Regions from separate parts of the Halomonas koreensis genome, predicted to be linked through region 2. Evidence: predicted binding sites of a transcription regulator. Region 2 holds the regulator's gene; the other holds the start of a gene.

Region 1 (5,916 bases), on a different contig from region 2:
AGGGCGTTGGCCGCCTCCAGCCCCAGCAGGCCGCCGCCGACCACCACGCCGGTGGTGGCGTTCTCGGCCGCCGCGCGGATGGCGTCCAGGTCGTCCAGGGTGCGGTAGACCAGGCAGTTGTCGCGCTCGTGGCCGGGGATCGGCGGCACGAAGGGATAGGAGCCGGTGGCCAGTACCAGCCGCTCGTAGGGGTAGCGACCCTGGGCGGTGACTACCTCGGCCTTGTCGCGGTCGATGGCGGTCACCGTCTCGTCGAGGCGCAGCTCGACGCCGCCCGCGGCGTAGAAGTCGGCGTCGCACAGGGCCAGCGACTCGGCGTCGCGGCCGGCGAAGTACTCGGAGAGGTGGACGCGGTCGTAGGCGCGATGCCGCTCCTCGCCGAACACCGTGATGCGGTAGCGCTCGGTGGCGCCGCGTTCGATGAATTGCTCGACCAGATGGTGGCCGACCATGCCGTTACCGATGATGATCAGCTGCGGTTTTTCGGGACTGGGCTGGTTCATGCGGCCTCCTCCTGCAGGGGGCTTTTCATGGTTGGATTCGGCGTCGTGGAAGTCGGATCGTCGAGAAGCGGGGTGGCGTCGCTGGCACCGAACAGCAGCGCCTGGCGACAGGCGCTCAGGTCGCGGCCGGCCAGCGACTGCTCGAAATACCAGGGGCCGGCGGCGGTGTCGCCGTAGAGCACGGCGCCCTCGAGGCGGCCGTCACGCAGCAGCAGGCGCCGGTAGTCGCCGTGATCCGGATCGTGATAGGTCAGCACCTCGTGGTCGTCGTCGGCCTCGATGGAGCCGAAGGCATACAGCGACACGCCGCTGACCTTGAGCTTGGTGGCGGTGGGCGCCTCCACGTAGCCGTCAGAGCTTTCGCCGGCCAGGTGGGCGGTGAGCACCTCGACCTGGCGCCAGATCGGCTCGACCAGCCCATAGGTGCTGCCCTCGAACTGGCAGCACTCGCCCAGGGCATGGATCGCCGGGTCGGAACTGGTCAGGTGGGCGTCGACGACCACCGCGCGGTCGACCTCGAGGCCGGCCGTGCGGCCCAGCTCGGCATTGGGTGCGATGCCGATGGCCACCACCAGGCAATCGGCGGGCAACAAGCGGCCATCGGCCAGACGGGCGCCGGTCACATGGCCGTCGTCGTCGGCCTCCAGGCGATCGAGCCGGCCGCCGGTGATGATCTCGAGCCCGCGGCTCGCGAGCTCGTCCTCGAGCAGGCCGGCGGCGGTGGCGTCGAGCTGACGGTTCATCAGCCGTGCGTCACGCTGGACGACGCTCACCCTCATGCCGCGCTTGCGCAGGCCCTCGGCGGCCTCCAGGCCCAGCAGGCCGCCGCCGATCACCACCGCGCGCCCGTCGCCACGGGCCCGGGAGCAATCGACCAGCGCCGCGGCGTCATCGAGATCGCGGAAGGCATGAACGCCATCGAGCTCGAGGCCGGGAATCGGCGGCATGGCCGGCCGCGACCCGGTGGCCAGCACCAGGCGGTCGTAGCCGAGTTCGCGGCCGGCATCGGTGATCACCCGCCGGGCCTGCCGGTCGATGACCTCGACCCGCTCGCCGAGCACCAGCTCGACGCCGTGTGCGGCGTACCAGTCGGCGTCGCGCAGGGTCAGCGCCTCGCGCTCCATCTCGCCGGCCAGCAGCGGCGAGAGCAGGATGCGGTTGTAGGCGGGGCAGGGTTCCTCGCCGATCAGGGTGATGCGGCGGGGGGCGCCGTCGCGGCGGACCAGGCCTTCGACCAGACGCTGGCCGGCCATGCCGTTGCCGACGATCACCAGGTGATCGATGGGGCAGGCCGCCGCCTGAGGCCGTATGGAGTCATCGGGGCACATGGGATTCCCTCCTGAAACGCGGAAGACGCCTCGACGCTCCCCGGCTGTGGGGAGCATGGAGACGTCTTCGTCTGGCATTCGATGTGCGATCGCCGTTGACCGCCGGGGCCGGGGGCCCTTCGTTCGCTCAGTACCAATCAATTATCGGGCCAGTTTTCTGTGAACTCCTTTAAATACAGGGCTTTGTGGCGGGGTGGTGGGCAGGCGATCGAGGCGGTGGTCGCCCCGGTGCGGGGATCATGCACCTCCCCGGGGCGTGGCGGCATCGACATGCACGGGGCTGTAGCAGGCGTCGATCCGCTCGCGGTCGAGGGAGCCGCCGAGCTGCCGGGCCAGGTGTTCCACCACGGCCCCCAGCTGTCCGGCGTCGGGGCGCAGGGCCGTGAAGCGCTGGTCGACCGGCGCCTCCCCCAGCGGCAGGGTCGGCAGGTGGTCCAGGGCGCGGTCCAGGTAGGGGGGCAGGGCCAGCCAGTCTCGCGCCTGGCGACGGTGGTCGGGGGAAGCGGTCAGCCAGTCGGCGGCGGCGATCAGGGCGCGGATCATGGCCGTGAGGGTGGTTGGGTGGCGCTCGGCCCAATGCCGGGTCACGCCCAGCACCTTCTCCGGATGACCGGGCCACAGCTGGGCGCCGGTGGCGACGATATGGCCGCCGCCGCGATGCGCGGCCTGGGTGCCCCAGGGCTCGCCGACGCAGAAGCCTTCGATGCGTCCCAGCTCGAGGGCCTCGACCATGCGCGATGGCGGCAGGGCCACCAGCTCGACGTCGGCGTCGGGATCGAGGCCGCCCAGGGCCAGCCAGTCGCGCAGCTGGAAATGGTGGCTGGAGAAGGGGTGCACCATGGCCAGGCGTGGCCTCGGGGCACCGCGGCCTGGCAATCGGGCGGCGAAGCCGCGGGCGTTGATGGCCGGGTCCCGCCCTCCGGGGGTGTCGTCGTAGGGGGCGGCCATGCCCTGCGCCCAGCGGTGCGACAGCACCAGGGTGTTGCCGTTGCGTCCCAGCACCAGCGGAGCCAGGGTGTCGCAGGGCGGGCCCGACAGCCCCAGGCTCATGGCCAGCGGCAGGGGGGCGAGCAGCTGGGCGCCATCGAGCAGGCCGGCGGCGAGCTTGTCGCGCAGGGTCGACCAGGCGCTCTCGCGGGACAGCGTGACGTCGAGCCCCTCGGCGGCGAAGAAGCCGCCTTCCCGGGCGACGATCGGCAGGGCGGCATCCAGCAGCGGGACGAATCCCAGGGTCAGATGGGAACGCTCGGGGGCGTGGGACATGCTCATTGGCCTTTCTCCAGTCCTTCGAGGATATCGATCACGTTGGCGGCCACCTCGCCGATGCGCTGGCCGCGGTCCATGGCCAGCTTGCGCAGCATCCGGTAGGCCTGAGGCTCGTCACAGTCCTGGTGCTTCATCAGCAGGCCCTTGGCCCGCTCGATGCGCTTGCGTTCGGCGAGCTGGCTGCGCGTGCGGTCGAGTTCCTGGCGCATCGACTGGAAGGCATCGAAGCGCGCGACGGCGACCTCGAGGATCGCCTTGACGCGACTCGGCACCAGGCCGTCCACCACATAGGCGCTGACCCCGGAGGCCAGCGCGGCCTGCATGGAATCGGGGTCGTGCTGGTCGGCGAAGAACACCACCGGACGCGGGTTCTCCCGGTTGAGCAGCGCCATGCTGTCGAGGGTGTCCCGGTCGGGGGATTCCATGTCGATGATCACCACGTCGGGGGCATGGCGGGCGACCATGTCGTTGAGGCTGGCCGGGCTCTGCAGGTGGCAGATCACCTCGTGGCCTTCCTGGCCGAGGGCTTCCTCGACCATGGCGGCGCGGACGGTCTCGTCGTCGACCAGCAGGATTCGCAAGGGCTGGGGCATGGGGTATGGCTCTTGGTCTTGGTCATTGCCCATGCGCTTGCAAGAATCATTCCAGCGACGGCGGGGCCGGCGCTCGGGGCGCGCTTCCTGCTCGGCGGCGACGGAGGTTGCACCTCCGGAAGGCGTGGCGGGCCTTCGTCGCTGCGGTCTGGTGCAAATTGCGTCACGGGGGCGTGGGGCAAGCCCGCCACGACGCGCCTCACCGCGGATGGCACGCCCCTTGCTTGACTCTTGCCAGTACTACCGGCAAATCATCCCGGGTCGCCGCGTCGGCGACCCATGGCAACGACGCCCACCCTCCACCTCGGCCCTTGCCGGTGTGGACGGTGGGCGTCGTCGTTCCGGGACCCGCGATCGCTATCGAGGAGTGCACCAATGCATCAGGCTCGAACCACCTGCCCCTACTGCGGCGTCGGCTGTGGCGTGAGGGTCGACATCGAGGACGGACGCCTCCACGGCGTGGAGGGTGACGGGGGCCATCCGGCCAACTACGGACGGTTATGCGTCAAGGGCTCGGCGCTCGCCGAGACCCTGGGGAGCCACGGCCGCCTGACGCGCCCCCGGGTCGACGGCGTCGAGGTCGACTGGGACACCGCGCTCGACGCCGTGGCCGAACGGCTCCAGGCCACCCGCGACACCGCGGGCGACGAGGCCCTGGCGGCCTACCTGTCGGGGCAGCTGCTCACCGAGGACTACTACGTCGCCAACAAGCTGTTCAAGGGCTTCCTCGGCACGCCGCACCTGGATACCAACTCACGGCTGTGCATGGCCTCGGCGGTGGCCGCCTACAAGCGCGCGCTGGGCGCCGACGCCGTGCCCTGCAGCTACGAGGACCTGGAGGAGGCCGAACTGGTCGTGCTGGTGGGCGCCAACCTGGCCTGGAACCATCCGGTGCTCTATCAGCGACTGCGCACCGCCAAGGTGCGCAATCCCTTGATGCGGGTGGTGGTGATCGATCCCCGCGTCACCGATACCTGCGAGATCGCCGATCTCTACCTGGGACTCAAGCCCGGCAGCGACGCCCGGCTGTTCAACGGCCTGCTCGCCTGGTTGGCCGACAAGGGCAGGCTCGACCGGGTCTACCTGGAGAGGCACACCCAAGGGCTCGAGGAGGCGCTGGCCGCGGCCCGCGAGGACGATGGCTCCGTCGAGGCCGTCGCCGCCGATTGCGATCTCGACCCGGAGCGTCTGGAGACCTTCTTCTACTGGTTCGCCAGCCAGCTGCACGTGGTGACCCTCTACTCCCAGGGCATCAACCAGTCGTCCAGCGGCACCGACAAGTGCCACGCCATCATCAACTGCCACCTGGCCGGCGGCAAGATCGGCCTGCCCGGCGCCGGACCCTTCTCGATCACCGGCCAGCCCAACGCCATGGGCGGCCGCGAGGTCGGCGGCCTGGCCAACCAGCTCGCCGCCCACATGGACTATGACTCGCCCGGCGCCATCGACCGGGTCACGCGCTTCTGGGCCACCGAGCACCTGGTGCCGACCCTGCCCGAGGGGCCGGGACACAAGGCCGTGGAGCTGTTCGAGGCCATCGAGCGCGGCGAGGTCCGGGCCCTGTGGGTAATGGCCACCAACCCGGCGGTCAGCCTGCCCGACGCCGACCGCGTGCGGGCGGCGCTGGCGAAGTGCCCATTGGTGATCGTCTCCGAGTGCATGGCCGACACCGACCTGCTGCCCTATGCCGACATCGTGCTGCCGGCCTCCTCCTGGTCGGAGAAGGACGGCACCGTGACCAACTCCGAGCGGCGCATCTCGCGCCAGCGCGGCCTGCTGCCGCCCCCCGGGGAGGCGCGCCACGACTGGTGGATCGTCTGCGAGGTGGCCCGGCGTCTGGGCTACGGCGAGGCCTTCGCCTATGAGCACCCCGCCGAGATCTTCGTCGAGCACGCCCGGCTGTCGGGCTTCGAGAACGACGGCCGCCGTCTGTTCGATATCACGGCGCTGGCCGAGCTCGACCGCGAGGCCTACGACGCCCTGGCGCCCGTCCAGTGGCCGGTCACCGAGGCCGCGCCGCGAGGCACCACGCGGCTGTTCGAGGATGGCCGCTTCGCCACTCCGGACGGCCTGGCCCGGCTGATGCCGGTGCGCCCGCGGGGCCCCGCGCAGGCGCTCTCCGCGGCACGCCCGCTGCGCCTCAACACCGGTCGGGTGCGCGACCAGTGGCACACCATGACCCGTACCGCCCGGGCACCGCGGCTGATGAACCATCGCGCCGAGCCG
Region 2 (5,916 bases):
CCGCCAGGGCAGCCTGCTGCTGACCGGGGCCCGGGTCGAGATCCAGCGCAACGACGCCGGCCGACTGACCCGCGCCACCGCCACCGGCGAGCGCGCCTACCTGGAGCAGCAGCCCGCCCCCGACCAGCCGACGGTGCGCGCCTGGGGCCGCACCGTCGTCTACCACGTGGCCGAGCGACGCATCGAGCTGATCGACCGCGCCGAACTGCACCAGGGCGGCGACACCTTCGACGGCGGCTACCTGGAATACTTCCTCGACCGCCGGGTCGTCCAGGCCCGCGCCGACGCCGAGGGCGTCGACGAGCGCCAGCGGGTGCGCATGACCCTGGAGCCCGAGCAGCAGGACGCCCCATGAAGACCCTCAGCGCCCAGCACCTCGCCAAGAGCTACAAGCGCCGCCGGGTGGTCCACGACATCAGCCTGGAGATCCGCCAGGGCCGCATCGTCGGCCTGCTCGGCCCCAACGGCGCCGGCAAGACCACCTCCTTCTACATGATCGTCGGCCTGGTGCGCGCCGACGCCGGCCGCGTCGCCATCGACGATCGCGACCTCTCGGGAGCGGCCATGCACGAGCGCGCCCGGGCCGGGATCGGCTACCTGCCCCAGGAGGCCTCGATCTTCCGCAAGCTCTCGGTGGCCGACAACATCATGGCCATCCTGGAGACCCGGGGCGACCTGGATCGCGCCGGCCGCCGGGCGCGCCTCGAGCAGCTGCTGGAGGATTTCCACGTCACCCATATCCGCGACAATCCGGGCATGAGCCTGTCGGGCGGCGAGCGACGCCGGGTCGAGATCGCCCGGGCCCTGGCCACCGAACCTGACTTCATCCTGCTCGACGAGCCCTTCGCGGGGGTCGATCCCATCTCGGTGGGCGAGATCAAGGGCATCATTCGCCAGCTCCGGGATCGCCACATCGGCGTACTGATCACCGATCATAACGTGCGCGAGACCCTGGATATCTGCGACGGCGCCTACATCGTCGGCGACGGCCAGATCATCGCCGAGGGCGACGCCGAGGCGATCCTCGCCAACCAGAAGGTGCGCGACGTCTACCTGGGTCAGGACTTCCGGCTCTGACTCGATTTTTCTTCGCAAGTCACTGATATTTCGTCGACGAATGGCGACGGGCATGGCGCTTGCCGGTGGCATGCTAATTGCTTGGCCAGGACTTGCGCCGCGCCGCCGCCGGGACTAGGGTGGGGGCTTCTTCGCCTGGAGAGTGGAGCCCCCCATGGCCATGAAGGCATCCCTGCAACTGCGCGTCGGCACCCAGTTGACCATGACGCCGCAGCTGCAGCAGGCGATCGGCCTGCTGCAGCTCTCCACCCTCGACCTGCGCCAGGAGATCCAGCAGGCCCTGGAGGCCAACCCCATGCTGGAGCTCGAGGAGGACTTCGGCGAGCAGGCGGTCGGCGAGGCCGCCGACGACGACTGGGCCGACGAGATCCCCGCGGAGCTCAGCGTGGACAGCGACTGGTCGGACACCTTCCAGGACGCCGGCGGCAGCGGCGAGGGGCCCGACTTCGAACGCCAGGCCGCCGGCCAGAGCCTGCAGGGCCACCTGGCCTGGCAGCTGGCGATGAGCGGCCTGGAGGAGCGCGAGACGCGCATCGCCGAGAGCCTGATCGATGCCGTCAACGCCGACGGCTACCTGGACCAGTCCCTGGACGAGCTCCGCGACGGCCTGCGCGCCCAGGGCCTCGACGGCCTGACCCACCGCGAGGTCGAGGGCGTGCTGCTGCGCCTCCAGCAGTTCGAGCCCACCGGCGTGCTGGCCCGGGACCTGCGCGAGTGCCTGCTGCTGCAGCTCGCCGCCCTGCCCGACGATACCCCCCTGCTGCCCCAGGCGCGCCGCCTGGTGCGCCAGTTCCTCGAGGCCCTGGCCGGCGACGACCGGCGCCTGCTCAAGCGCCGCCTGGGGCTCGACGACGCCACCCTCGATCGGGTGATCGCCCTGATCCGCGGCCTGGACCCGCGCCCGGGCAGCGCCTTCTCGAGCGGCGACAGCGACTACGTGATCCCCGACCTGATCGCGCGCCACACCGCCCGGGGCTGGCAGGTGGAGCTCAACCCCGAGGCCATGCCGCGGCTGCGCATCCAGCCCGACTACGCGGCACTGATCAAGCGCGCCGACAAGAGCCAGGACAACCAGTTCCTCAAGGACCACCTCCAGGAGGCCCGCTGGCTGATCAAGAGCCTGTCGAGCCGCAACGACACCCTGCTGCGCGTCGGGCGCGAGGTCATGACCCGCCAGCTCGACTTCCTGGAACGCGGCGAGGAGGCCATGAAGCCGCTGATCCTGGCCGATGTCGCCCAGGCGGTGGAGATGCACGAGTCGACCATCTCGCGGGTCACCACCCAGAAGTTCATCCACACCCCGCGCGGCGTGTTCGAGCTCAAGTATTTCTTCTCCAGCCAGGTGGGCGGCGGCGAGGATGCCCACTCCAGCACCGCGATCCGCGCCCGCATCCGCAAGCTGATCCAGGACGAGCCGCCCCGCAAGCCGCTCTCCGACAGCCGCCTGGTGGCCCTGCTCGGCGAGGAGGGCATCGAGGTCGCCCGGCGCACCGTGGCCAAGTATCGGGAGGCGATGCAGATCCCCTCCTCGAGCCAGCGCAAGCGCCTGCGCTGAGGGCGTTGCCCGGCTGCGTTGAACGGCCCTGAGCGGGGCGCCGGACGGGGGGTTTGCATGGCACCAAAAAGGGTTACAATCGAGTCACCACCCAAGGAGCAAGGAGCGTGTCATGCAAGTCAACCTCACCGGCCACCACGTGGAACTGACCGATCCCCTGCGTGACTACGTGCAGGAAAAGCTCGCTCGCCTGGAGCGCCACTACGACAACATCACCACCGTCCAGGTCACGCTCTCCGTCGAGAAGGAACGCCAGCAGGCCGCCTGCACCCTTCACGCCGCCGGTGCCGACCTCCATGCCGAGGCCATGGACGGCGACATGTACGCCGCCATCGACGCCCTTGCCGACAAGCTCGACCGCCAGCTGGTCAAGCACAAGGAAAAGGCCCAGGCACGCGCCCAGGGCGCCGCTAGCGTCCGCTGACCCATGTCACTGGAAGCCATCCTGCCCCCCGAGCGCATCCTCTTCGGCGTGCCCGGGGGAAGCAAGAAACGGGTGCTGGAGTTCTTCAGCACCTTCATCGCCCAGAACACCCCGAGCCTCGACAGCCAGGAGGTCTTCAGCCGGCTGATCGGGCGCGAGCGCCTGGGCAGCACCGGCATCGGGCACGGGGTCGCCATTCCGCACTCCCGCAACCCCCACTGCAAGGCGCCCATCGCCGGCTTCCTCAAGCTCGCCGAGCCGGTCGACTTCGACGCCGTCGACGGCGAGCCCGTGGACCTGGTGTTCGTGCTGCTGGTGCCCGAACAGGCCGATGACGCCCATCTCGCCCTGCTCGGCCAGGTCGCCGGGGTGATGAACGACGCCGAGACCCGCAGCGCCCTGCGCCGCGCCGGCAGCCAACGCGAGCTTCACGACTGCCTCATCGAGGCCATACGACGCCAGGCCCCCAGCGACAGCCGCGACTGATCCGGCCGCTCGACCAGGAGACCCCCGTCATGCAGCTCGTCATCATCAGCGGACGCTCCGGCTCCGGCAAGTCGATCGCCCTGCAGGCGCTGGAGGACCTGGGCTTCTACGCCATCGACAACCTCCCGGCCATGCTCCTCGGCCCCCTGGTGGACGAGCTCAGCGGCGGCCAGTCGCTGCGCAGCGCCATCGCGGTGAGCATCGACGCCCGCAACCTGCCGCACGCCCTGGAGCGCTTCCCCGACCTGCTCGACGAGGTCCGCGCGCGCCAGATCCACTGCCAGGTGATCTACCTGACCACCGACGCCCGCATCCTGCTCGAGCGCTACTCCGCCACCCGACGCCGGCATCCGCTGACCCGCGACAGCGAGATGACCCTGGCCGAGGCGATCGACTGCGAGGAGGACGCCCTGGCCGGGATCCGCGACCTGGCCGACCTGCTGATCGATACCTCCCGGCTCTCGGTGCACGACCTGCGCGGCCGCATCACCGACCAGGTCGCCGGTCACCGCCCGGAGGGGCTGACGCTGACGGTGGAATCCTTCGGCTTCAAGCGCGGCGTGCCCCTGGACGCCGACATCGTCTTCGACGCCCGCTGCCTGCCCAACCCCTACTGGGATCCGCGCCTGCGCGATGCCACCGGCCTCGATGCCAGCGTGATCGCCTTCCTGGAAGCCTATCCGGTGGTCGACGAGATGGCCGGCGACATCCTGGCCTGGATCGAGCGCTGGCTGCCCCGCTATCGGGCCAGCCAGCGCAGCTACCTGACCGTGGCCATCGGCTGCACCGGCGGCCAGCACCGCTCCACCTACCTGGCCGAGCGCCTGGCGCGCCGCCTGGCCGAGACCCGGGCCGGCGTCCGGCTGCGCCACCGGGAGCTCGGCGTTCACCTCACCCTGCCCGCGCCGCCGACCGACGACGAGGATGCCTGACCCCGTGCCCCGCCGAACCCTCACCCTGACCAACAAGCGCGGCCTGCACGCCCGCGCCGCCACCCGCCTGGTGCAGTGCTGCCAGCCCTATGCCGCCCGGGTCACCGTCCATCACGGGGAGCAGCAGGCCGACGCGGCCAACATCATGTCGCTGCTGATGCTGGCCGCCCCCTGCGGCACCGAGCTGACCCTGGAGGCCGACGGCGAGGACGGCGAGGACGTGCTGGACGCCCTGGAGGCACTCTTCGAGGCGCGGTTCGACGAGGAGGCCTGACAGGGGCGAGGTGCGAAGTGCGAGGCGTGAGGCGTGAGGCGTGAGGCGTGAGGCGTGAGGCGTGAGGCGTGAGGCGTGAGGCGTGAGGCGTGAGGCAGGACGTTGCCACCAGCCTGTGGTGGCAACGCTTTTTCTTACCGCTTACGGCTTATAGCTTACAGCTGCCCGAAGGGGTCAGCCGCCCGCGACCGTCATCTCGTCGATCAGCCAGCTGCCGGTGTGGATGCTGCCGCGGGTGTCGGTGTCGTCGCCGACGCCCGCCAGGCCCTTGAACATGGCCTCCAGGTTGCCGGCGATGGTGAACTCCTCCACCGGGTGCTGGATGCGGCCGTCCTCCACCCAGAAGCCCGCCGCGCCCCGGGAGTAGTCGCCGGTGACGCCGTTGACGCCCTGCCCCATCAGCTCGGTGACCAGCACGCCGCGATCCATCCGCGAAAGCAGCGCCTCCTGGCGCTCCAGCGGCGCGTCAAGGCGCAGGTTGCGGGCGCCGCCGGCGTTGCCGGTGGTCTCCATGCCCAGCCGCCGGGCGCTGTAGGCGGAGAGCAGGTAGCTGGCCAGGCGCCCCTGGTCGATGAAGACGTTGTCGCGGGTCGCCACGCCGTCGTTGTCGAAGGGACTGCTGGCCATGCCGCCCCTCAGTTGGGGCTTCTCCTGCAGCGAGAACCACTCGGGGAAGAGCGTCTCGCCCAGCCGGTCGCACAGGAAGGACGACTGGCGATAGAGGGCGCCGCCGGCGATGGCCCCCAGCAGGTGGCCGACCAGCCCCGCGGCCAGGCTCGGGTCGAAGAGCACCGGCATCCGCCCGGTGGCCGGCCGGGTCGCCCCCAGCCGGCGCAGGGTGCGCCGGGCGGCGCTCTCGCCGACGACCTCGGGGGCCAGCAGGTCGCGCGGGTCACGGGCGCTGGTGTAGTCGTAGTCGCGCTGCATGCCGTGCTCGTCCTCGGCGATCAGCAGGCAGGACAGCGAATGGCGGCTGCCGCGCTGGCTGCCCAGGAAGCCGTGGCTGTTGGCGTAGACCCGCACGCCCTCGCCGCTGGACAAGCCGGCGCCGTCGGAGCTCTTGATGCCCGCCATGCCGCGCCCGGCGGCCTCGCAGGCCAGCGCGATGTCGATCGCCTCCTCGGTGGACAGCGCCCAGGGATGGTGGACGTCCAGGTCGGGCAGCTCC

The links. The regulator sigma-54, encoded in region 2, starts transcription at its own class of promoters, with help from an activator protein. The targets are predictions, from matches to a motif close to TGGCACNNNNNTTGCTNT.
Region 1: the regulator sigma-54 is predicted to act here: its motif matches at 3,900-3,917, upstream of QC818_RS11630 (nitrate reductase).

The regions. Positions count from the first base shown of each region.
Region 1 covers NZ_JARWAK010000009.1:115,606-121,521, forward strand. The annotation lists gene nirB (nitrite reductase large subunit NirB) at 1-503, opposite strand, end outside; gene QC818_RS11615 (NAD(P)/FAD-dependent oxidoreductase) at 500-1,831, opposite strand; gene QC818_RS11620 (CmpA/NrtA family ABC transporter substrate-binding protein) at 2,069-3,100, opposite strand; gene QC818_RS11625 (ANTAR domain-containing response regulator) at 3,097-3,690, opposite strand; gene QC818_RS11630 (nitrate reductase) at 4,066-5,916, shown strand, end outside.
Region 2 covers NZ_JARWAK010000018.1:46,382-52,297, forward strand. The annotation lists gene lptA (lipopolysaccharide transport periplasmic protein LptA) at 1-355, shown strand, start outside; gene lptB (LPS export ABC transporter ATP-binding protein) at 352-1,077, shown strand; gene QC818_RS16580 (RNA polymerase factor sigma-54) at 1,232-2,632, shown strand; gene hpf (ribosome hibernation-promoting factor, HPF/YfiA family) at 2,745-3,056, shown strand; gene QC818_RS16590 (PTS sugar transporter subunit IIA) at 3,060-3,542, shown strand; gene rapZ (RNase adapter RapZ) at 3,572-4,474, shown strand; gene QC818_RS16600 (HPr family phosphocarrier protein) at 4,479-4,748, shown strand; gene pmbA (metalloprotease PmbA) at 4,923-5,916, opposite strand, start outside.